One region of the Oceanimonas sp. GK1 genome, then DNA from elsewhere that is predicted to be linked to it. Evidence: predicted binding sites of a transcription regulator. Region 1 holds the regulator's gene; each other region holds the start of a gene.
What was found. Region 1 encodes LexA, which represses DNA repair genes until DNA is damaged. Its sites were predicted from a motif close to ANCTGTNTNNNNANACAGNT; they were not measured.
Positions count from the first base shown of each region.

Region 2: the regulator LexA is predicted to act here: its motif matches at 2,159-2,178, upstream of GU3_RS10750 (YebG family protein).
Region 3: the regulator LexA is predicted to act here: its motif matches at 5,917-5,936, upstream of GU3_RS11920 (DUF4250 domain-containing protein).

Region 1 is NC_016745.1:702,141-709,962, reverse strand. Features, by position in the region: gene GU3_RS03390 (cytochrome c oxidase subunit 3) at 1-575, opposite strand, end outside; gene GU3_RS03385 (cytochrome c oxidase assembly protein) at 589-1,116, opposite strand; gene ctaD (cytochrome c oxidase subunit I) at 1,116-2,708, opposite strand; gene coxB (cytochrome c oxidase subunit II) at 2,727-3,848, opposite strand; gene lexA (transcriptional repressor LexA) at 4,086-4,700, opposite strand; gene ubiA (4-hydroxybenzoate octaprenyltransferase) at 4,868-5,740, opposite strand; gene GU3_RS03360 (chorismate lyase) at 5,737-6,315, opposite strand; gene GU3_RS03355 (flagellar basal body-associated FliL family protein) at 6,452-6,853, shown strand; gene glpG (rhomboid family intramembrane serine protease GlpG) at 6,847-7,686, opposite strand; gene glpE (thiosulfate sulfurtransferase GlpE) at 7,683-7,822, opposite strand, start outside.
Region 2 is NC_016745.1:2,267,627-2,275,448, forward strand. Features, by position in the region: gene GU3_RS10745 (ABC transporter ATP-binding protein) at 43-1,830, shown strand; gene GU3_RS10750 (YebG family protein) at 1,862-2,146, opposite strand; gene GU3_RS10755 (DNA replication terminus site-binding protein) at 2,501-3,400, shown strand; gene GU3_RS10760 (Bcr/CflA family multidrug efflux MFS transporter) at 3,464-4,654, shown strand; gene GU3_RS10765 (amino acid aminotransferase) at 4,798-5,988, shown strand; gene GU3_RS10770 (methyl-accepting chemotaxis protein) at 6,088-7,698, opposite strand.
Region 3 is NC_016745.1:2,521,989-2,529,810, reverse strand. Features, by position in the region: gene fadJ (fatty acid oxidation complex subunit alpha FadJ) at 1-200, shown strand, start outside; partial or broken gene GU3_RS11950 (IS3 family transposase) at 251-1,429, opposite strand; gene htpG (molecular chaperone HtpG) at 1,616-3,532, shown strand; gene adk (adenylate kinase) at 3,746-4,390, shown strand; gene hemH (ferrochelatase) at 4,459-5,427, shown strand; gene GU3_RS11925 (hypothetical protein) at 5,502-5,894, opposite strand; gene GU3_RS11920 (DUF4250 domain-containing protein) at 6,034-6,228, shown strand; gene GU3_RS11915 (thiopurine S-methyltransferase) at 6,285-6,935, shown strand; gene GU3_RS11910 (YjiH family protein) at 7,198-7,822, shown strand, end outside.

The DNA of each region.
Region 1 (7,822 bases):
GTGGCCCCCAGCCAGACCTTGAGCCGGTCGCGTTGCTCCTGCAACAGCGCCAGATGAGCGGCATGCACCGTAACCGACGAGGTCAGCAGTATGATGGTGTTGACCAGGGGCAGTCCCAGCCAGCCCATGGCGGTGGTTTCCATGCCCCCCGGGGTGGTCAGCAGGGGCCAGACCGCATTGAATTCGGGCCACAGCACTTCATGGGTCATGGCGTTGTTGCCGGCGCCGCCGAGCCAGGGCACCGCCAGCACCCGGGCATAAAACAGGGCGCCAAAAAAGGCGCCGAAGAACATCACTTCCGAGAAGATGAACCAGGTCATGCCCTGGCGAAAGGAGCGGTCCATCTGGTCGCTGTACAGGCCCTGATGGGACTCGCTGATCACGTTGGAAAACCAGCCGAACAGCATGATGGTCATCACCAGGGTGCCGGCGGCAAACACCACGGGCCCGGCAATACCGGCAATGCCCGCGGCCCACATGCCCGCCCCCGCAGCCAGCAGAAACAGCCCCAGCGCCCCCACCACGGGCCAGGGGCTTTGTGCCGGCACATAATATTTTTCCGTTTTGACCGCCATGCTCGCCTCCTTGTCAGCCTTGCCCGGCCGCCTGCTCGCTGATGTCGTAAAGGGTGTAGGACAGGGTGAACACTTCAATGTCGGCGGGCAGGGCCTCGTCCACGTAAAAGCTCATCGGCATCACCGCGCTCGCCCGGCCATCCAGCGGCTGTTCCTCAAAGCAGAAACACTCGGTCTTGCGCAGATACCCCGCCGCCCGTCCCGGCGACACCGAGGGAATGGCCCGCAGCACCCGGCTGTCCACTCCCGGATTGGTGACGGTGAAGTCAACCCGGTGCATCTCTCCCGGGTGTACCCGCAGCCGCCGCACCGAGGGCGAAAACTCGCCGCCCAGACCGGTCCGCTGGTAAGTGACAAACTCCACCGTGACCTGCCGCTGCCGGTCCACGCTCTGAGCCGCCGCCGCCGCCGTCCCCTCGGTCTTGCCGTTGAGCCCGGTAATGTCGCAAAACACGTCATACAGGGGCACCAGCGCAAAACCAAAGCCAAACATGGCCACCGCCACCAGCCCCAGGTTTCTGGCTTTTCGGACGGCGTCCATTATTTCACCTCGGGGGGCGTTTCAAAGGTGTGGTAGGGCGCCGGCGACGGCACTGTCCACTCCAGCCCTTCGGCACCGTCCCAGGGTTTGGCCTCGGCCCGCTCGCCGCCACGAATGCACTTCACCAGCACCACCACGAAAATCAGCTGGGACAGACCAAAGGCGAAGCCGCCGAGGCTGACCAGGGCATTGATGTCGGCAAACTGCAGCGAATAGTCGGGAATCCGCCGAGGCATACCGCCCAGCCCTAGGAAATGCATGGGAAAGAACAACACATTGACCGACACCAAGGAGCACCAGAAGTGCCACTTGGCCAGCCGCTCGTCAAACATGTGGCCGGTCCATTTGGGCATCCAGTAATAGGCCGCTGCCATGATCGAAAAGATGGCGCCGGACACCAGCACATAGTGGAAGTGGGCCACCACAAAGTAGGTGTCGTGATACTGGAAGTCGGCCGGGGTAATGGCCAGCATCAGGCCGCTGAAACCGCCGATGGTAAACAGCACGATAAAGGCCAGGGCGAACAGCATGGGCACCTCAAAGCTGATCGAGCCCCGCCACATGGTGGCCACCCAGTTGAACACCTTGACCCCGGTGGGCACCGAGATCAGCATGGTGCAATACATAAAAAACAGCTCCGCCGCCACCGGCATGCCCACGGTAAACATGTGGTGGGCCCACACCAGAAAGCTGAGCCCGGCAATGGAGGCGGTGGCGTATACCATGGAGGCATAACCAAACAGCCGCTTGCGGCTGAAGGCCGGCACTATGGCCGAGATAATGCCGAAACTCGGCAGTATCATGATGTACACCTCGGGGTGGCCGAAGAACCAGAAGATATGCTGGAACAGCACCGGATCCCCGCCCCCGGCCGCCTCAAAGAAGCTGGTGCCGAAATACTTGTCGGTCAGCACCATGGTCACGGCGCCGGCCAGCACCGGCATCACCGCGATCAGCAAGAAGGCGGTAATCAGCCAGGTCCAGCAGAACAGCGGCAGCTTCATCCAGCTCATGCCCGGCGCACGAAGGTTCCAGATGGTAACAATCACGTTGATCGCGCCCATGATGGAGCTGATGCCCATGATATGAATGGCGAACACGAACAGGGCGGTACTGTCGGGGCCATAGGTGGTGGACAGCGGCGCATAGAAGGTCCAGCCGAAGTTGGGGCCGCCGCCGAGCACAAACAGCGAGCTCAGCATCAGCACAAAGGCAAAGGGCAGTATCCAGAAACTCCAGTTGTTCATGCGCGGCAGCGCCATGTCGGGGGCGCCGATCATCATGGGGATCATCCAGTTGGCCAGCCCCACAAAGGCCGGCATCACGGCGCCGAACACCATGATCAGGCCGTGCATGGTGGTCATCTGGTTGAAGAAATTGGGCTCCACCAGTTGCAGCCCGGGCTGAAACAGTTCCGCCCGAATCACCATGGCCATGGCGCCGCCCAGCAGGAACATGGTCAGGCTGAACAGCAGATACAGGGTGCCGATGTCCTTGTGGTTGGTGGTAAACAGCCAGCGGCCAATGCCCCTGGCAGGGCCGTGGTGATGATCTTCCACCAGGTGAATGTCCGCGGTCTCCGTGCGATCCATCTGTGCCATCACAGCCCCCTATTGTCCCTGTCTGGCCTGGTGAATGTCCCTGGGTTGCACCAGGTCCCCGGTATCGTTGCCCCAGGCATTGCGTTCATAGGTGATCACCGCCGCCAGCTCCTTGAGCGCCAGCTGCTTGTCAAAGCTCTGCATGGCGGTGCCCGCCTTGCCGTGCAACACGATATCGATATGGGCCGCCCTGTCGTTCAGCACCATTTCGCTGCCCTTGAGCCCCGGAAAGGCGCCGGGAATGCCTTCGCCACTGGCTTGGTGACAGGCGGCACAGGCCCGTTGATACACCTGCTCACCCAGGCTCATCAGCTCGTCCATGCTCATGTCCATGGCCAACAGTTCCTGCTCGGCGGCTTTGGCGGCGGTCTGCTCGGCCTTGATCTGCGCCAGCCAGCCGTCAAACTCCTCGGGGGTACGGGCATCCACCACGATGGGCATAAAGCCATGATCCTTGCCGCACAGCTCGGCGCACTGGCCGCGATACAGGCCGGGCTGATCAATGCGGGTCCAGGCCTCGTTAATAAAGCCGGGGATGGCATCCTTTTTCACCGCAAAGGCCGGCACCCACCAGGAGTGAATGACGTCGTCGGAGGTGATCAGAAAACGCACCTTGCGATCCGTGGGCAGCACCAGGGGATAATCCACTTCCAGCAGGTAGTTTTCGCCCTTGCCCACCTGGCCGCTGATTTGTTGCGGCAGGGTGGCCAGCAGGCTGTAAAACTCCACCTCTTCGTCAAAATAGCGGTAATGCCATTTCCACTGGGAGCCGGTGATCTGTACAGTCAGATCCGACTCGGAGGCATCTTCCATCGCCACCAGGGTGTTGGTGGCGGGAATGGCCATGGCAATCAGGATCAGAAAGGGAACCAGGGTCCAGAGAATTTCAACTTTGGTGCTTTCGTGAAACTGGGCCGCCCGGGCCCCCTTGGACTTGCGGTGGTGAATAATGGCCCAGAACATGACCCCGAATACCAGCAGGCCGATCACCGCACAGATGGTGAGAATGGTCATGTGCAGGCCATACACCTTCTGGCTGATTTCGGTGACCCCTTCGGTCATGTTGAGGCGGGTTTGCGCCCCCACGGGCAGGGTTGTCAGCAAGGACAACAGCAGCAAAATCGGCTTCACGTGCACCCCCATCGTTTCGTCCTGTAAACCGGAGCACTTGAATTGGGCATCGGTATCAGCCGAACGACCGCATCCCTTCCATTCGGCTGACTCTAAGTAAAGCAGCAGTTAAGGAAATGTAAAATATAAAGAAATGGGGACTGGGGACTGGGGACTGGGGACTGGGGACTGGGGACTGGGGACTGGGGACTGGCAGGCCAGCCTGAAGGGGCCGGCCTGCCAGAACAAGGGGTTCTTTCAGAAATCGCCGTTACGGATGACGCCCACGGCCAGGCCTTCAATAATCAGCTCCTGGGTGCGCAGATCCACCTCGATGGGCGACAATTCCTCGTTCTCGGGAAGCAAGCTGACCTTGCTGCCCTTGCGTTGAAAGCGTTTGACGGTCACTTCGTCGTCGAGCCGCGCCACCACCACCTGGCCGTTGCGGGCCTCCTGGGTCTTGTGCACCGCCAGCAGGTCGCCGTCCATGATGCCGATATTCTTCATGCTCATGCCCTGTACCCGCAGCAGAAAGTCCGCCGAGGGGTGAAACAGGCCGGGATCGAGACGGTAATGGCTTTCAATGTGCTGCTGGGCCAGTATCGGCTCACCGGCGGCCACTCTGCCCACCAGCGGCAGGCCCTGCTCTTCTTCCGCTTCCTCGCCGGCCAGGCGAATGCCCCGGGAGGTGCCGGGCATGATTTCAATCACGCCCTTTTTGGCCAGCGCCTTGAGGTGCTCTTCCGCCGCATTGGCGGATTTGAAACCCAGCACCTTGGCAATTTCCACCCGGGTGGGGGGCATGCCGGTTTGCTGAATGTGTTCCTTGATGATGTCCAGCACCTGAGACTGGCGGGGAGTAAGGGCCTTCATGATGAAACCTGTCTGTTTATACAGTTAACTGTCAGTATATCCAGTAATGAGTCCAGAGCAAGCCCCAAAGCCTCACCCCGTCTGCAGACATAGTGAAGGTTGAATAAAGGGGCAACTTCCCGACACGCTGCAAGTACCTCCCTGTTCAGGCTCACCTATCCGCCTGGTTACCACAGCGCCAGCACCAGGCCGGCGAAAACCGCCATGCCGGCGTAGTTGTTGTTGAGAAAGGCACGAAAACAGGGCATGCGCTCCCGATCGCGGATCAGCCGCTGCTGATACACAAACAGCCCGGCGGCCGCCAGCAGGCCCCAGTAAAAGGGCGCGGCCAGTTCAAATACCCGGCCCGCGGCCACCAGCAGCAGCAGGGTAACCAGCTGCAGCAGGCCGACGATCAGCTTGTCGCGCCGGCCAAACAGAATGGCGGTGGACTTCACTCCTATCTTGAGGTCGTCGTCCCTGTCCACCATGGCATACATGGTGTCATAGGCCACGGTCCAGGTCAGGTTGGCGCCAAACAGCAGCCAGAGCCCGGCGGGCAGGCTGTTGGCCTGGGCGGCAAAGGCCATGGGAATGGCCCAGGAGAAGGCGATGCCCAGAAACAGCTGGGGCAGATGCGTAAAGCGCTTCATAAAGGGGTAAAGCGCCGCCCAGAACAGGCCGGCAAAGGCCAGGCCAATGGTGAGTGCGTTGGTGGTCAGCACCAGTAAAAAGGAAAGGCCCACCAGCAGGGCAAAAAAGCTCAGCGCCTGACGCTCGGTGAGCTCACCCGCCGGCAACGGCCGAGCATGGGTGCGCTTGACGTGACCGTCGATATGGCGATCGGCATAGTCGTTGATCACGCAGCCGGCGGAGCGCATGGAAAACACCCCGGCCACAAACACCACCAGCAGCCAGGGAGAGGGCAACCCACCGGCGGCAATCCACAGTGCCCACAAGGTAGGCCACAGCAGCAGCAGGGTGCCAATGGGCTTGTCGAGCCGGGCCAGGGCCAGATAGGCGCGCCAGCGCGGGCGGGAAGGAGAGGTCAGCGTGGTCATGATACGGTTTCCTGATAGGGAGCCGAGGCCGGCAGAAAGAGTTCGGTCACCAGCACCCGGGCCAGGCCGGTGCTGAGGGCGGAGCGGCGGGCCCAGGGGCCGGTGGCGGGCGCAGCAGTCGTCAATCCGGCTCGTGCCGCCAGACGGTGATAGGCCCTGGAGTCGAGCCGCGCCAGCTCAAACGGCGTACGTTGCAGATCCGGCGCTTCGAACATCAGCTCACCCAGCGCCCGGGAGCCCAGCCCGCCCAGCGCCGGCAGCGCCGCCTGAGTGGCAGAAGAATACAGCGAGGTGGCATACACCCAGGGCACGCCGTCACACAGCAGCAGTACCTCCCGGCAATAGCCCTGTTCGGTATGGAGCAGGGCCGCCTGATCCGGCGTGAGCGGGCGCAGCACCGCCTCCGCCAGCACACGCACACAAAAATCGTTGCTGTGACGACGCAGCCGCTGGGTCAGCGAACCCGGTTCATACAACCAGTCGCACAACAGGGGCGACGCCGGCGCTGAATGTCCCCATGGCCAGTCACTGTCGAGGCTGGGCGTCATGGTTGTGGGGTGAAATGACAAAGACATAACAAGGTATTGGGTCCTGCTTCGGCGGCAACACCAGCACCGCTTTTTCGGGCCATGATACAGAAAACGGCCGATGGACTTGACCGGACCGACAAATATTTAAACAATGCCCGCTCTCACTTTGTCGGAGACTCATATGTTTCGGTTACTTGCCTTCTGCCTGCTGCTGGCGGCCTCGGGCCCGCTCAGCGCACAGGAAGAGGCGGCGGAGCCCGCCGGGCCCATATATTACACCATGACGCCGGACATTATTACCAACTACCAGCATTCCGGACAAAACCTCGGCTATGTGCGGGTGGCGGTGGATCTGATGCTGGAACGGCCGGAGCAGCTGCCGCTGGTGGAAAACAATATGCCGTTGCTGCGGGATGCGCTCAACGACCTGCTGGCGGAAAAAAACCGGCAGGAAATCCGCTCCCTGCCGGCCCGTACCGCCCTGGCCGATGAGGGCCGGCAGCGGCTCAACGATTTGCTGTTGCAGGAAGCCGGGCAAACCCCGATTCGCCGCCTGCTGTTCACCAAATTTCTCTATCAGTAAGCCGCCCGGCGCCGGTTATCGAGCCAGGCCTGCAGCAGGCCGATAAGGGCACCGCCCAGGTGAGCCATGTTGGCCACCGGCGTCCCCAGCAGATCGGCAAAGCCCAATACCAGCCATACCACCATAAACACCGCCATGCCGTCGGGCAGGCCGATACCCCGGGCCGGGTTGAGCCGGCCGCTGAACCAGACGTAGGCCAGCAGCGCATACACCACCCCCGACAAACCACCAAAGCGCGGACCACTGGCCCAGAACTGCAGCAGGTTGGGCAGCACCGCCGCCACCAGCAACAGCACCAGCAGCTTGCTGCTGCCGAGGCGCCTTTCCACCATGCCGCCCAGGTACCACCACCAGAACAGGTTGAACACCAGGTGCATCAGGGAAAAATGCATCAGCGCCGGGGTAAAAACACGCCAGAACTCCGCGCCCAGCAGCCCGTCCAGCCGGGGCGGAAAGGACAGCACCCCGAACATGGGCAACCCCAGCCAGCTCAGGCCATAAACCAGCAGGCAGGCCAGCAGCACCAGCAGGTTCACCGGGCCGGTCTGGCGCAGCAGGTCGCTTGCCCAGCCGCGTTGCGGTGGTCCGTCGGCAAAGCGGGCGTGGCTGTCGCCCCGCTTCCACGATGCTTCCTGATAGCGGGGGTGAAAGGGCTCGGCCAGAAAGCGCTTCGCTTCCCGGTGGGCCTCCTCAAAGCGGGCTTCGTCTACCAGCCAGATATGCACATGACCGTTATCGTCCTGAGTGAGCTCGCAGTGCAGACCGAGCTCACTCAGGTAGTCCACAAAGGCCTGGGCCCGGCGCGGATCGTCGAGCACCAGCAGCGCCTTCACGACTGGCCAACCACCGGCTGACTGCGGCGCCAGGCCTCAAAGCCGCCGTCCAGGCTGTAGACTTCCTCAAAGCCCTGATTCACCAGATACTGGGCCGCGCCCTGACTGCTGATGCCGTGATAACACATCACGATCA
Region 2 (7,822 bases), 1.6 Mb from region 1:
TTACCTGCCCTTTGGGAAAATGAAAACCAATGATGGTGATGGATGAATAAAAAAGAACCGAACAACGGCATTTTGCACTGGTCGGTGCTCACCGGCATGATGCGTCGCCACAAAGCACTGCTGATCAGGGCCCATTTGCTGGCCATTGCCGGCACCCTGCTGGCGGTGCCCGTGCCCCTGCTGATGCCGTTACTGGTGGACGAGGTGCTGCTGGAGCAACCGGGCACCCTGGTAGCCGGGCTGGACCCGCTGCTGCCCGAGGACTGGCAGACCGGCGTGGGCTATATTCTGGCGGTGCTGCTGATCACCCTGTTGCTGCGTTTTATGGCACTGGTGTTCAACATATTGCAGGGCCGGCAATTTGCCCGGGTGGCCAAGCACATCACCTTTCAGATCCGGCGCCGCCTCACCCGCCAGCTGATGCGCACTCCCCTGCGCCGCTTTGAATCGGTAGGGGCCGGCAGCGTCAGCTCCCATTACATCACCGATGTGGAAACCCTCGACAAGTTTCTGGGCGAGACCCTGAGCCGGTTGCTGATAAGCCTGCTGAGCGTGGTGGGCACCGCCGTGGTGCTGTTGCTGCTGAACTGGCAGCTGGGACTCTTTATTCTGCTGCTGAACCCGGTGGTGGTGTTTTTCTCCAGCCGGCTCGGCTCCAAGGTCAAGTACCTCAAGCGCAATGAAAACAAGGCCTTCGAACTGTTTCAGCAGGCACTGGTGGAAACCCTGGACGGCATTCAGGAAATTCGCGCCGCCAACCGGGAACGCCATTACCTGTTGCGGGTGATCGACCGGGCCCGGGGAGTACGGGACACCGCCATTGAATACCATTGGAAAAGCGAGGCCGCCGGCAAGGCCAGCTTTTTGCTGTTTTTGTCCGGGGTGGAGCTGTTCCGGGCGGTGGGCATGATCATGGTGCTGTACACCGATCTCACCGTGGGCCAGATTTTCGCGGTATTCAGTTATCTCTGGTTCATGATGGGCCCGGTGCAGGAGCTGCTGAACATGCAGTATTCCTTTTACGCCGCCGATGCGGCCCGCAAGCGCATCAACACCATGCTGGCCCTGGGAGATACCGTGGAGCCGGTGGGCCGGTTCAACCCCTTTGCCGGCGTCACCACCCTGCCGATAGAGGTGCGCAACCTCAGCTTTTCCTACGACGGTGAACGCCGGGTGCTGGATGACATCAGCCTGAGCATTGCCGCCGGGGAAAAGGTGGCCCTGGTGGGCGCCAGCGGTGGCGGCAAATCGACCTTTATTCAGCTGCTGCTGGGCCTCTACCCCGCCGACAGCGGCGACATTCGCTTTGGTGGCATCAGCAGTGCCGACATCGGCTTTGCCACCATTCGCGAGCACGTGGCCACGGTACTGCAGCAACCGGTGCTGTTTAACGACACGGTGCGCGCCAACCTGAACCTGGGCGATGATCACGATGATGCCGCCATCTGGCAGGCGCTGAAGGTGGCGCAACTGGATGAGGTGATTGCCGCCACGGACAAGGGGCTGGATACCGAGATCGGCCGCCGGGGCGTGCGGCTCTCGGGGGGACAGCAACAACGGCTGGCGGTGGCCCGCATGATCCTGAAAGATCCGGCCATTGTGATTCTGGATGAAGCCACCTCGGCGCTCGACACCGACACCGAGCAGCGGCTGCACCAGGCGCTGTCGGGCTTTCTGCACGGACGGACCACCCTGATTGTGGCGCACCGGTTAAGCTCGGTGCGCCAGGCGGACAGGGTTGTCGTGTTTGAGGATGGCAAAATCAGTCAGTCAGGCACGCATGTTGAGCTGCTGGAACAACCGGGGCTGTACCGGACGCTGTATAGCTGATGCAGCAGGCTGACTGCCTGCCTAGGCTCCGTCAGGCGACGGCCTTGACCGTCTCATCGGCGGCGTTATCGCCCTTGCCGGTTTTTTTGACGGGCTTTTTCTTCGGTCCAGCCAGTTCGGCCTGGTGCTGGGCCAGAAACAGCGCCAGCGCTTCCCGATCCGCTTCATTCAAGGTAACCGGTGCGTTTTCCAGTACGGTTTCAATGTGTTCCGCCATATCCAGCAGGCGGTCGTAGGCATCCGCCTCTTTCTTGTTGGTAAAGGTCATTTTTTCAATTCCGTTTCGCACTACGCGATATTGAACTTCTACGGCCATGATGAGCTCCTTATCTGTATATACATACAGTAATCAGCCTGTTTCCGAATTGCAAGCCACTCTGACCACGCAATTTTCCGGCCATGGCTGGCGGACTCAGGATTAAAGTCTAAAATTTATACAGAGGGCGCCCGGCGTCGGGTGTTCTCTTACTAGCGCACGGCTCAGCTAATGAGCCATTCCCCTGAGCCAGGTACACGGAATTTGTACCTGGCTTTTTTTGTTCTTAAATTACGTCCGCCACATTATTATGTTAAGTAACCCGCCATTTTAATGGCTTAGGTTATTTCCAGATTGCACTTGGTGTGAGTTTGGCTATGATTAAACTCTCTTTTGTATGTTGGCATAATATTTATGTTTACCCTGGCTGCCGAACTGCGTCATACCATGTCCTTGCTGGAGTCTGCCCTGGCCGCGCTGAACCGTGAGATTCTACGCCAGGCGGGCGATTTGCCCGTGGCCACCTGTTATTGCCTGCCCGAGGTTGCCCTCGGCAAAGAGCACGAGCCCGTTGAGCATATTCAGGTGCAAGCGCAACTCACCGGCAGGCCAGCCCTCGACGCCGCTCTTTCCGCCTTTGGCCGCTGGCACCTGAAGGCCGACTGCTCCGCCAAGGCCAGCTTTCGCCTGCCCGGCTTTATCCTGCTGCCCGGCGCCAGCCGAGCGCTGCTTGAACAACAGGTAGCAGAAGTTAACCGGCTTAAACTGGCCTTTCGTACCCTGGTGCAGCAATTGGATGATAAAGACAAGAAATTTACCCTGGTGCACCATACCTTTCCCGGCCTTATTACCCTGCAGGTCTACCGCCAGCTCACCCTGCTGCCCCATACTGCTTCTCGGCTGGGCTTTACCTGGGCCAACAAGCAGATCATTCAGAAGGTGGACAAGGCCAGGCTCGTGGAGCAGCTGATGCAAAGCCGCCACAGCCCTCCCCCGCTGACGGACGCGCATACCTGGCAGCAATGCGTAGACCGGGAAATCTACGATGTGAAACGGCTGCCCGCTCATGTGGAGCTTAGACTGCGCCGGCCGGTGAAAACCCATCCCATGGTCAACGTGCGCTGGAGCGAGCCACTGACGCCCCGCCAGCAGCAATTCAAGGCCCATTTGCCCTTGCTGCTGTGCCAGGACGAGCTGCCCGCCATCACTCACCTGGGTGATTACCCGCCGGCCAAAGCCCGCAAGCAACGGGCGGCGCGCATTGGTGGCGAGCCGCTGATCCCGCGGCTACATATTTATCCTTTCGAGCCCTGACACTGCCCCGGACGAGGGTGCTATCATGGCGTGATGTTTCTTTTGTAACTTTTGGATGGCGTTATGGCATTGCCCTTCTCCCTGTTGCTGCTGCTGGCAAGCCTGGCCGGTCTCACTCCCCTGGCTATCGACATGTACCTGCCAAGCCTGCCCACCATAGCGCGGGATCTGGGGGTGCCGGTGTCCCAGGCCCAGCTGACCATCAGTGTGTTTCTGGCGGGGTTTGCCCTGGGTCAGCTGTTCTATGGCCCCCTGGCCGACTCGGTGGGACGCAAACCGGTGATGCTGGGCGGGCTGACGCTGTTTACGCTGGCAAGCCTGGGCTGTGCCCTGGCTAACAGCATTGAAACCCTGATGACCTTTCGCCTGTTGCAGGCCATTGGCGGCGCCGCCGGCTCCGTGGTGCTCAACGCCCTGCTGCGGGACATGTTTGAACGAGACATGTTCGCCCGGGTGATGTCGATGGTGATCCTGGTGATGACCCTGGCCCCACTGGTGGCGCCCATCGTCGGCGGCTACCTGCTACTTATCGGTCACTGGCACAGCATCTTCGTGCTGCTGGCCGCCATTGGCACGGCGGTGACGGTGGCGCTAGCCCTGCGCATTCCCGAAACCCTCAAACCCGAGCACCGCCAGCCCTTTCGGTTGTGGCCGGTGCTGCAAAACTACAGCCGGGTGCTGCGTCACCGGGCCGCGCTGGGGTATATCGGCTGTGGCGGCCTGACCACGGCGGCCATGTTTGCCTTTATTTCCGGCTCGCCGCTGGTGTATATCGAGCTTTACGGCGTACCGGCCCAGCATTACGGCCTGCTGTTTGCCATGAACATCGTGCTGATGATGGTACTGACCTTTGCCAACAGCCGGCTGGTCAAGCGCCTGGGCAGCGACCGACTGCTGAAAACCGGCCTGATCCTGGCCGCACTGGCCGGCGTGGCCCTGCTGTTCAGCGGCCTCACCGGCGCGGGGGGACTCTGGGGGCTGGTGCCGGCCATCATGGTGCTGATTGCCCAAATCAGCCTGGTGGGTGCCAACGCCATGGCCGGACTGCTCAACCACTTTCCCGAGTCTGCCGGCACCGCCTCGGCGCTAGCGGGTACGGTACGTTTTGGCCTGGGCGCCCTGGCCACCTTTGCGGTCAACGCCAGTGACGCCCTCTCTGCCCTGCCCATGGCACTGGTCATGTGCCTGTGCGTCTGGCTGGCCCTGGCCAGTTACTGGCTGCTGGTGCGTCCCGCCCTGTCCGCCGCCGAGTAGCCAGCCCCGGCAGGCCATGTCCGGCATGGCGACGCCCGGTAAATTCCCGGGAAAGCCATTTTTTAATACCGGCGCAAGTGATATAACTAACAGCTGTCGCTTAGCGACCACACTCGCTTTTACAAGAAGGAATTGACAAGACTATGTTCGAGAAGGTCACTGCTGCACCGGCCGACCCCATTCTGGGCCTGACCGATGCGTTCCGTAAAGATACCCGTACCGACAAAATCAACCTGGGCGTTGGTATCTACAAAGACGAAGCCGGCCAGACCCCGGTACTGCGCTGCGTGAAACAGGCCGAAGCCCGCCTGGTGCAGGAGCAAACCACCAAAAACTATCTCAGCATAGAAGGCATTGAAGCCTATGGTCAGGTAGTGCAGAAGCTGCTGTTTGGCGCCGATGCCGGCATTATTGCTGACCAGCGCGCCCGTACCGCCCAGGCGCCGGGTGGTACCGGAGCCCTGCGCATCGCCGGTGAGTTCATCGCCCGCCAGCTCGACACCAACACCATCTGGATCTCCAACCCCACCTGGGCCAACCACCGCGCCGTGTTTACCGCCGCCGGCCTGGAAGTGAAGGAATACGGCTACTATAACGCCGAGACCAAGGATCTGGACTTTGACGCCATGCTGGCCAGCCTGGCAGACGCCAAGGCCGGGGATGTGGTGCTGTTCCACGGCTGTTGTCACAACCCCACCGGTATCGATCCGACCCCTGAGCAGTGGCAGCAACTGGCCAAACTGGCCGCCGACAAGGGCTGGCTGCCGATGTTCGACTTCGCCTACCAGGGCTTTGCCAAAGGCACAGAGGAAGACGCCTTTGGTCTGCGCGAGTTTGCCAAGCACAACCCCGAACTGCTGATCGCCAGCTCCTTCTCCAAAAACTTCGGCCTCTACAACGAGCGGGTGGGTGCCTTTACCCTGGTGGCCAAAGACGCCGACACCGCCAACACCAGCTTCAGCCAGGTGAAGAGCATTATTCGCGCCAACTACTCCAACCCGCCTTCCCACGGTGCCAATGTGGTGGCCATCATCGCCAACGATCCCGAACTCTACGCCGACTGGCAGGCCGAGCTGGCGGAAATGCGCGACCGCATTCAGGAAATGCGCACCCTGTTCGTGGAAAAACTCGCCGCCCGTGGTGTCGACAAAGACTTCAGCTTCATTGCCCGTCAAAACGGCATGTTCTCCTTCTCCGGCCTCACGCCGGAGCAGGTAGCCCGGCTGAAGGACGAGTTCGGTATCTACATCGTCGGCTCCGGCCGCATCAGTGTGGCCGGCATCACCAAGGCGAACATCGACGCCCTGTGTGACGGCATTGCCGCTGTGCTGTAATACGCGTTGATCACTGATACTGAAAAGCCCCGCCGAGCGGGGCTTTTTTTATGGATATCGCATGGACGCCCACCTTCACGGGCGTGACGCCTGGACTTGTTAAATCACAAAGCGGTTCACCAGGGTGTGCAGCTCACCGGCAAGGCGGGCCAGCTCCTGGCTGGAGGCGCTGGTCTGGTTGGCACCGGCGGCACTCTGCACCGACAGATCCCGAATGTTGACCAGGTTGCCGTCCACTTCCCGGGCCACATGGGCCTGCTCTTCGGCAGCACCGGCAATGGCCACGTTGCGATCATTGATGCCGGAGATACTGGTGGCGATCTGCGCCAGGGCCTCGCCGGCTTCCCGGGCGATATTCAGGGTACCGGCGGTGCGCTCATTGCTGGTTTTCATGGCGGTAACCGCCTCCTGGGAGCCCCGCTGCACCGCCTGGATCATCTGCTCGATTTCCTTGGTGGACTCCTGGGTCCGGTGGGCCAGGGCACGCACCTCATCGGCCACCACCGCAAAGCCCCGCCCCGATTCGCCGGCCCGAGCCGCTTCAATGGCGGCATTCAGGGCCAGCAGGTTGGTCTGATCGGCAATGGCGCGGATCACATCCAGCACACTGGTAATATCATTCACCCGCCCCGCCAGCCGCTCAATGTTGTGCATGGTGTCGCCAATCTCGCCGGCCAGGCCTTCCATGGCCATTACCGTCTGGCCCACCCGGTCACGGCCAAACTGGGCCCGCTCATCCGCCAGCTCCGACTCCTGCGACGTACTGGAAGCATTGCGCGCCACCTCTTCCACCGCCGCGGTCATTTCATTCACCGCCGTGGCCGCCTGCTCCAGCTCCTGGCTTTGCCGATGCAGGCCGCGGGTCGACTCTTCGGTGACCGAGCTCAGTTCTTCCGAGGTAGAGGCCAGCCGGTGGGAAGAGTCGGTGATAAGCCGGACCGTGTCCTTCAGGCTGTGCTGCATGTGGCCAAGAGCCTGCAACAGGCGGCCCGGTTCATCCTTGCCACTGATCTGCACCGGGTGCGTCAGATCCCCTCCGGCAATCCGCTCGGCCACCCGCACCGCATCGCCAATGGGTTGCACTATGCTGCGGGTCAGCAGCCAGGCCAGCGCCGCCATGCCCACCAGGGCCAGGGTAAGAATGGCGATGATGATGTTGCGTGAAGAAGCATAAACGCTGTCGGTTTCGCTGTTGGTGTCGTCAATACGCTGATGCTGCAGGGCATTGAGCTGATGCAGCAGACCGGCCAACTCCTCGGCCAGGGGAGCCAGCTCCTGGCGGGACGCCAGGTTGGCGCCGGCCACATCCCCGGCCTCGGCCTGCCGCATAATACGCCCATGGGCCTGCCAGTAACGAGCCTCGGTGGCGGTAAAGCGGCTTAACAGCGCCCGGGCTTCGGGCATGCGGGCGAGGCTATCGTATTGCTGCTTGAAACCGTCCAGTTTTTGCCGGGCCGCCTCCAGGTTGGCCCGGGACTCGGCCCGCTTGTCGGCCTCCGCCGAATTGGCCAGTGCCAGGCTGTGCAGACGAATGCGCAGAAACTCCTTGTCGATGTTCTCCACCGCGGTCAGGCTGGGAACCCGCTGGGTGGCCAGCACGGTGATCTGATCGTTCAGGCTGGTCAGCTGCACCAGGCTGAGCCCCCCCAGGATCAGCATCAGCACGCCAATGACGCCAAACGCCAGGCCTGATCTCAGGCCGATATTCATATTGCGAAACACCTTGTTCTCCTACCACAGACATCAGGATTGATATCTGTTATTTATCGACCGCGGCCATCCAAACTGAAACAAAAAATTCATATTATGTATACAATCTCGTTCAGCGAGGCCG
Region 3 (7,822 bases), 1.7 Mb from region 1:
CCACTCGGGATGGCGACGTGGGTGCCGTGTTCGGCATTGGCTTTCCGCCCTTTACCGGTGGGCCCTTTCATTATATGCACCAGCAGGGCATCGACCGGGTGGTGGCCAACCTGGAAGAGTACGCCCGCAAATACGGCCAGCGTTTTGCCCCCTGCGGGCCGCTGCGGCAAATGGCAAAAGAAGGGCGCAGCTATTACTGACGCCAGTAAGGGGTGAGGATGGAGTGGCCCCGATAAAGTAGACACTTAAGTTAAGCGGCAGCTGCGTAGGCATTGGGAGTTATTCCTCCCAGCGCCATGTGGCGCCGCACTTTCGGGTAATACTCGTCCGTATAATACCGGACTTCATCTGCCATTTCGTCTCTTCCGAGCATTCCTAATGGATGTGTCCATTCCTTCTTGAGCAGCGCGAAGAAGCTTTCCGAACAGGCGTTATCCCAGCAGTTACCTCGCCGAGACATGCTGATGGTGATTCCCCGTGTAGTGAGCCATCTCATCACCTCTTCGCTGCGATACTGACTCCCCTGGTCAGAGTGGAACAACAACTGTGTCCCATCTGGCCGCTGATGTTGCCATGCCTGCTCAAGGGCCTCCAGCACCAGCTGGGCGCTATTGATGGCACCCATGGCTCGGCTCACCACGCGACGTGTACCCAGGTCCAGGACTACTGCGATGTAGAGCCAGCCTTCGTGGCACCGGATTTGAGTAATATCTGATACCCAGACTCGATTTGCCGCACCAACCGAGAAGCGGCGATTCAGCAAGTTCGGTAGCACAGGCAAGAATGATGTCGGCTTTTGATACCCTGTTTTAAGAGCCGTGCATGAATGGTAACCAGCGTCTCTCAGCAAGCGCTGAACCTGGTTCTTGCCGCAGCAGAACCCGGCATCCCGTGCTTCCAGCCACAGCTTGCGATAACCCGGCACATTCTTTCTGTTGCCTGGCTCGCTCGAGCAGGAAGGTTTTCAGAGTTTGTCGCTTGATGACACGTTCTCCCGGAGCATGCTGACGTGCTCGCCAACGATAATATCCCGCTCGTGACACATTGAGTACTTCACACATTATCGAGACCCGCCAGCGTTGACTTCGGTGAGCCTCGATAAAGGCAAACCTTACTTGCTGTGCTTGGCGAAGTACTCTTGCGCCTTTTTTAGGATTTCGTTCTCCAGCTCTTTTCGTTCAAGCAGCTTCTTCAGTCGAGCATTTTCACGCTCCAGATCCTGCAAACTTTTTTCTGGTCCGATGTTTTCAACTGCTTTGTCAGATGATTTCTTGGTCATGATCCACTCTCTGCGCCAGCGACTCAATTGGTTAGGATGGATCCCGAGTCTGCCAGCAAGCTGAGCTTGTGTCTCTGTGGTGGATAGCGAGGCCTCGACGGCCTCACGTTTGAATGCATCGCTAAAGTGACGGTGGGGTTTGTACTTCATAACACCTTCTCATTAAATGAAGGTGTCTACTTTTTTCGGGCCAGTCCAAGGAGGGAGGCGTCTCACGTTTTACGTATAACGTTCCTCACCCCTCACTCCTCACGCTTTTTTCCCCTCGTCTCTTGAAACTCCAGCATCCACCCCCATCTTTCTCGCTGTAGGTTAAACCAAGCAAGGAACATCAAGATGACCGAAGCCGTGCATACCGAAACTCATGGTTTTCAAACCGAAGTCAAACAGCTGCTCAGCCTGATGGCGCACAGCCTCTACTCCAACAAAGAGGTTTTTCTGCGCGAATTGGTGTCGAACGCCGCCGATGCTGCCGACAAGCTGCGCTTCAAGGCCCTGTCCAACAGTGATCTGTTCGAGAATGACGGCAACCTGCGGGTGCGCCTGGTTATCGACAAGGACAACAAGACCCTGACCATTTCCGACAACGGCATCGGCATGACCCGGGACGAGGTGATTGAGCACCTGGGCACCATTGCCAAGTCGGGCACCAAGGCCTTTTTCAGCCAGTTGTCCGGCGATCAGGCCAAGGACTCCCAGCTCATCGGTCAGTTCGGGGTGGGCTTTTACTCCGCCTTTATCGTGGCCGACAAGGTCACCGTGCTGAGCCGGGCCGCCGGTGAAAGCAGTGATCGCGGCGTGCGCTGGGAATCGGACGGTGACGGCAGCTTTACCGTGGCCGACATCGAGAAAACCGGTCGTGGTACCGACGTGATCCTGCACCTGCGCGACAGTGAGCTGGAATTTCTCGACGACTGGCGCCTGCGCAGCATCGTGGGCAAATATTCCGATCACATCAGCATTGCCGTGGAAATGTGGAAGGACGGCGAGCCGGAGCAGACCGACGAAGACGGCAATGTCACGTCACCGGCCACCGAGGGCGAGTGGGAGCAGGTCAACAAGGCCACCGCCCTGTGGACCCGCGCCAAGGGCGAGGTGAGCGACGAGGAATATCAGGAGTTCTACAAGCACATCTCCCACGACTGGCAGGACGCCCTGGCCTGGAGCCACAACAAGGTGGAAGGCAACCAGGAATACACCAGCCTGCTCTATGTGCCCGCCAAGGCGCCCTGGGACATGTGGAACCGGGAGCAGAAGCACGGCCTCAAGCTGTATGTGCAGCGGGTGTTCATCATGGACGACGCCGAGCAGTTCATGCCCACCTACCTGCGCTTTGTGAAGGGCGTGCTCGACTCCAACGATCTGCCCCTCAACGTGTCCCGGGAGATCCTGCAGGACAACAAGGTTACCGCCCAGCTGCGCAAGGCCTGCACCAAGCGGGTGCTGTCCATGCTGGAGCAGATGGCGAAGAACGAAGCCGACAAATACCAGGGCTTCTGGAAAGAGTTCGGCAACGTGCTGAAGGAAGGCCCGGCGGAAGACTACGCCAACCGGGAGCAGATTGCCGGCCTGCTGCGCTTTGCCAGCACCCACGCCGACTCTGACGCCCAGACCGTGTCGCTGGATGACTACATCGCGCGGATGAAGGACGGCCAGGACAAGATCTACTACATCACCGCCGACAGCTACGCCGCCGCCAGCCACAGCCCGCACCTGGAAATCTTCAAGAAGAAGGGCATTGAAGTGCTGCTGATGTGGGAGCGGGTGGACGAGTGGCTGATGAACCACCTCAGCGACTATAAAGACAAGCAGTTTGTGTCGGTCACCAAGGGTGAGCTGGACCTGGGCGAGCTTGACGACGAAGAGACCAAAAAGGCCCAGGAAGAAGCCAAGGAAGCCCTGGCACCGCTGCTGGAGCGGGTGAAAATCGCCCTGGGCGACGAGGTGAAGGAAGTGCGCCTGACTCACCGCCTGACCAGCACGCCCTCCTGCGTGGTGGCCGGTGAGCACGACATGAGCACCCAGATGATCAAGCTGATGCGCGCCGCCGGCCAGCCGGTGCCGGAGCAAAAGTATATTCTGGAGCTCAACCCCGACCACAGTCTGGTGAAAAAGCTCGAAAGCTTGGGCGAGGGTGAGCAGTTCAACGAGTGGTCCCAGCTGCTGCTGGAGCAGGCCCAGCTCGCCGAGCAGGGCGGCCTGAAAGACCCCGCCGCCTTCGTGGCCCGGGTTAACCGCCTGCTGCTGGGCTAATTCACAGCCCCACCCTGACCCTTCCCTGACAAGGGGAAGGGATGAAATCAACTCCCCCTTTACCGGGGGAGTTTTTGTTTGTGCCCCCTTCTTTTTTTCGCTGCTTATATCATCAATAGGTCTAACTGGCCGTGCTGTTACTTGTCCCCATCTCGGTGTCATGACACAATCAGCCCCCAATTGTGAATGACTAATCAAAAAGAGGACGCTGTTATGCGCATCGTTTTGCTGGGTGCTCCGGGCGCGGGTAAGGGAACGCAAGCTCAGTTCATCATGGAGAAGTTCGGTATTCCGCAAATCTCGACTGGCGACATGCTGCGAGCCGCTATCAAGGCCGGCACTCCCCTGGGCCTGAAGGCCAAGGAAGTGATGGATCAGGGCCAGCTGGTGTCTGACGACCTCATTATCGGTCTGGTCAAGGAGCGCATCAGCCAGGACGACTGCGCCAAGGGCTTTTTGCTCGACGGCTTCCCCCGCACCATTCCCCAGGCCGATGCCATGAAGGAAGCCGGTGTGGAGGTGGACTTTGTGCTGGAATTCGCCGTGCCCGACGAGGAAATCGTCAAGCGCATGAGCGGTCGCCGGGTGCATCCGGGCTCCGGCCGGGTTTATCACCTGGTGTATAACCCGCCCAAGGTGGAAGGCAAGGACGACGTGACCGGTGAAGACCTGGTGATCCGCGCCGACGACGAAGAAAGCACCGTACGCAAGCGTCTGGCGGTGTATCACGAGCAGACCGCGCCGCTTATCGACTACTACAAGAAAGAAGCCGAAGCCGGCCGTACCCAGCACCATAAGGTGGATGGTACCCAGTCGGTGGACGCCGTCAGCCGCGAGCTGACCGACATTCTGGCGTAAGCCGGCATGGTTCAAGCCGGGCCCGAACAGGTCCGGCTTTTTGTTGTTTGTGAAGGACAGGTAACAAAGTGAAAACAGGCGTTTTGCTGGTCAACCTGGGGACGCCTTCCGCGCCGACGTCGGCGGCGGTAAAGGCCTTTCTCAGTCAGTTTCTGCACGACCACAGAGTCGTGGATGTGCCCCGCTCGCTGTGGTGCCCGCTGCTCCATGGCATTATCCTGCCGTTCCGCTCGCCCAGGGTGGCCAAGCTCTATCAGTCCATCTGGTGGCCGGAAGGCTCGCCCTTGATGGTGATAAGCCGTCGCCAGCAGGCGGCGCTGCAACAGGCGTTGCAGGATGAAGGCATTGATGTGCCGGTGGTGCTCGGCATGAGCTATGGCGAGCCGTCCATCGGCTCGGCCTGGCAGCAGCTTAAAGATCAGGGCGTGGACAGGGTGATAGTGCTGCCGCTGTATCCGCAGTATTCGGTCAGCACCACCGCCTCGGTGTTCGATGCCTGGGCCAAGCTGATGAAGCAGGAGCGGCTGGTGCCGGCCCTGCGCTTTGTGCACGATTATCACGACTTCAGCGGCTACATCGGCGCCCTGGCCGACTCGGTGCGGGCCCACTGGCAGGAGCATGGGCGGGGGGACATGTTGTTATTGTCTTACCACGGCATTCCCAAACGCTATGAGAATGAGGGCGACCCTTACGGCCAGCAGTGCCACCGCACCTCCGAGCTGCTGGCGGCTGAGCTGGGGCTGGAGCCGCACCAGTGGCGCACCACCTTTCAGTCGCGGTTTGGCCGGGAAGAGTGGCTCAAGCCCTATACCGACAAAACCATGGAGCAGTTGCCCGGTGAAGGCATTAAAAAGCTGGACGTGATCTGCCCGGCCTTTTCCGCCGACTGCCTGGAAACCCTGGAAGAGATTGCCGAGCAAAATCAGGAGATTTTCATCAAGGCCGGGGGAGAGCAATACCATTATATTCCTGCCCTGAACGACAACCCCGCCCACATTCGCATGCTGGTGGATCTGGTGTGTCGCGAGCTGGTGTAAGCCTGACAGGGGTTAAAACCTGAAAAACCGGCGTTGCTTTAATAGCAGCGCCGGTTTTTTTATGGGCCGAAGAGTCAGTGCAGCGGGCTGGCTGGCACTGCCGGCCCGATCACAAAAAGACGGCCGCCGGCTTGCCGCTGGGGCGAAAAGGTTTCATCTTGCTGTTGCCAGCACACCACGGCGGCGATGGCCGGGCTCGACAGGGCCCGCTGCAACTGGCCCGGGTTCAGGCGGTGCGCATCCACAATGCGGGCGGGATTAATGCCGGCGGCGGCCAGGGTGCGGCGGCACAGCCGGCCCGGGGCGTTGGCGATCAGGATCCAGCCGGTGTTGCCGTGGCTGAGGGCGGCCAGGCGGGCCAGCAGTCCGGCCTGGGGCGCATTATGGGCGAAGGAGGCGGCGCAGTGGGGCAGGGAGTCCTGCCGGGAGATCAGTGCCTGCTTGCGGATTAGCGAAAGGTTCATCATGGGTCGGCCCTGCCTGTGGTGATACTGTTTATATATACAGTATTCACTTGAGGCGGGCTGGTCAATATTTAACTGGTTAAATTTACAGTATTCTGATCGGGCCGGCAGATCACCGGCCTGTTACCTGCAGGAGAGCAACATGGACAGAGCACAACTGGAACGCATGGACACCCACATGGTACTGAGCATTCTCAATGAAAAGTTGCGCATTGAATGCGACAGCCTGGACGCCTTGCTGTCCCGCTACGAGCTCGACAGGGGCTGGCTGAGCGCGCGCATGGCGCAAATCGGCTACCGCTACGACAGCCAGAGCAATCAGTTTAGGGCGGCATGACTTGAAAAGGGAAAGCCGGGCTGTCATGGTCCGGCTTTTTGATGTGAGGAGGCATCATGGAACCACATTTCTGGCATCAGCGCTGGCAGAGCGCCCGCATCGGTTTTCACCAGCGGGAGATTAACCCCCACCTGCGGGCCTGCTGGCAGCATACCGGCGCGCCGCCAAACACCGAGGTACTGGTGCCTTTGTGCGGCAAAAGCCGGGATATGTACTGGCTGGCGGAGCAGGGCCATGCCGTGGCCGGGTTTGAGCTGTCGCCGCTGGCGATAGCAGACTTTTTTGCCGAGGCAAAGCTTACGCCGAAGCGCGAGCCCAGCGGCCTCTTTGTGTGCTGGCAGCACGAGCCCTTCCGCCTCTACGAAGGGGACTTTTTTCATGCCGATGCCCTTGGGAGGCAGTTTGACCTCGCCTATGATCGGGCGGCCCTGATTGCTCTGCCCGCCACCATGCGGCCCGCCTATGCCGCCTTGCTGGCCCGCCTGAACAACCCCGGTGGCCGTGTGTTGCTGGTCACGGTTGATCACGATGCGCAAGCGCCGTCGCCGCCTTTTGCGGTGAATGAGGCCGAAGTGCGCACCCTGTTCGAACCTTGTTTCGAGGTGGCTTTGCTGGCGCATCTTGAAGAAGGAGCGCGCAACCGCCGGGTGGCGGCGGGGGAGTGTACTTTTTTTGATGAATGGTGCTTTTTGCTGACTCGCCGCTGACAAAATGTTACCGGGTGTTTTCGCATTGGTTAAATAATTTGGGTGTAGCTCCGGTTTTTTCCTGTTTCTTCAGTGTAATATTCCAATTGTGTATTTCAGTGCAAAATCTTTGCCTGTAAAATAACTATTCATCGCGCACCTTATCCGGTGCGGCATTATGCGCTGTTTCCTGCTCTTTTATGCACTTTGCAAGGGCGGGACAGCCGGCACACGATAACGGTATTGATGCCGCCGGCCCCGGGGCCGGCGCAAAGGAGTATTCATGGAAAAAACGCTGACGGGGCAAGCCGGTGGCACCCGTAACTGGCTGATGTTTCTGCTGCCTTCGCTGGCGGGCATTTTGCTGTTTATGACCCCGGTTGCCTGGCAGGGCAATATCACCATCATGATAGCGGTGCTGGCCAAGAGCGTGCAGGGCGCCCTGGGGGAGCAACTGCCCGCCATGGTGACCGGGTTGATTACCCTGTCGGCGTTGCTGTCGCTGCTCGGCAGCCTGCTCAGGCCGGCCTGGCTGCTGAACCATGCCTTTCTCAACACCCTGTTCAATGTGCGTCCGGTATGGCTCGCCAGCCGGCTGCTGGGCGCGGTGTTTGTGCTGCTGGTGCACTTTCAGGCAGGGCCCGAACTGCTTTACAGCGGCGATACCGGCGGCCTGGTGCTGAACGATCTGCTGCCGGTGCTGTTTGCCGTGTTTATTTTTGCCGGCCTGTTGCTGCCGCTGTTGCTTGACTTCGGTCTACTGGAGCTGGTGGGCACCCTGCTGACCGGTATTATGCGGCCGCTGTTTCGTCTGCCAGGACGTTCGGCGGTGGACTGCATGGCTTCCTGGCTGGGGGACGGCAGCGTGGGCATTCTGCTGACCAGCAAGCAGTATGAAGGGCATCATT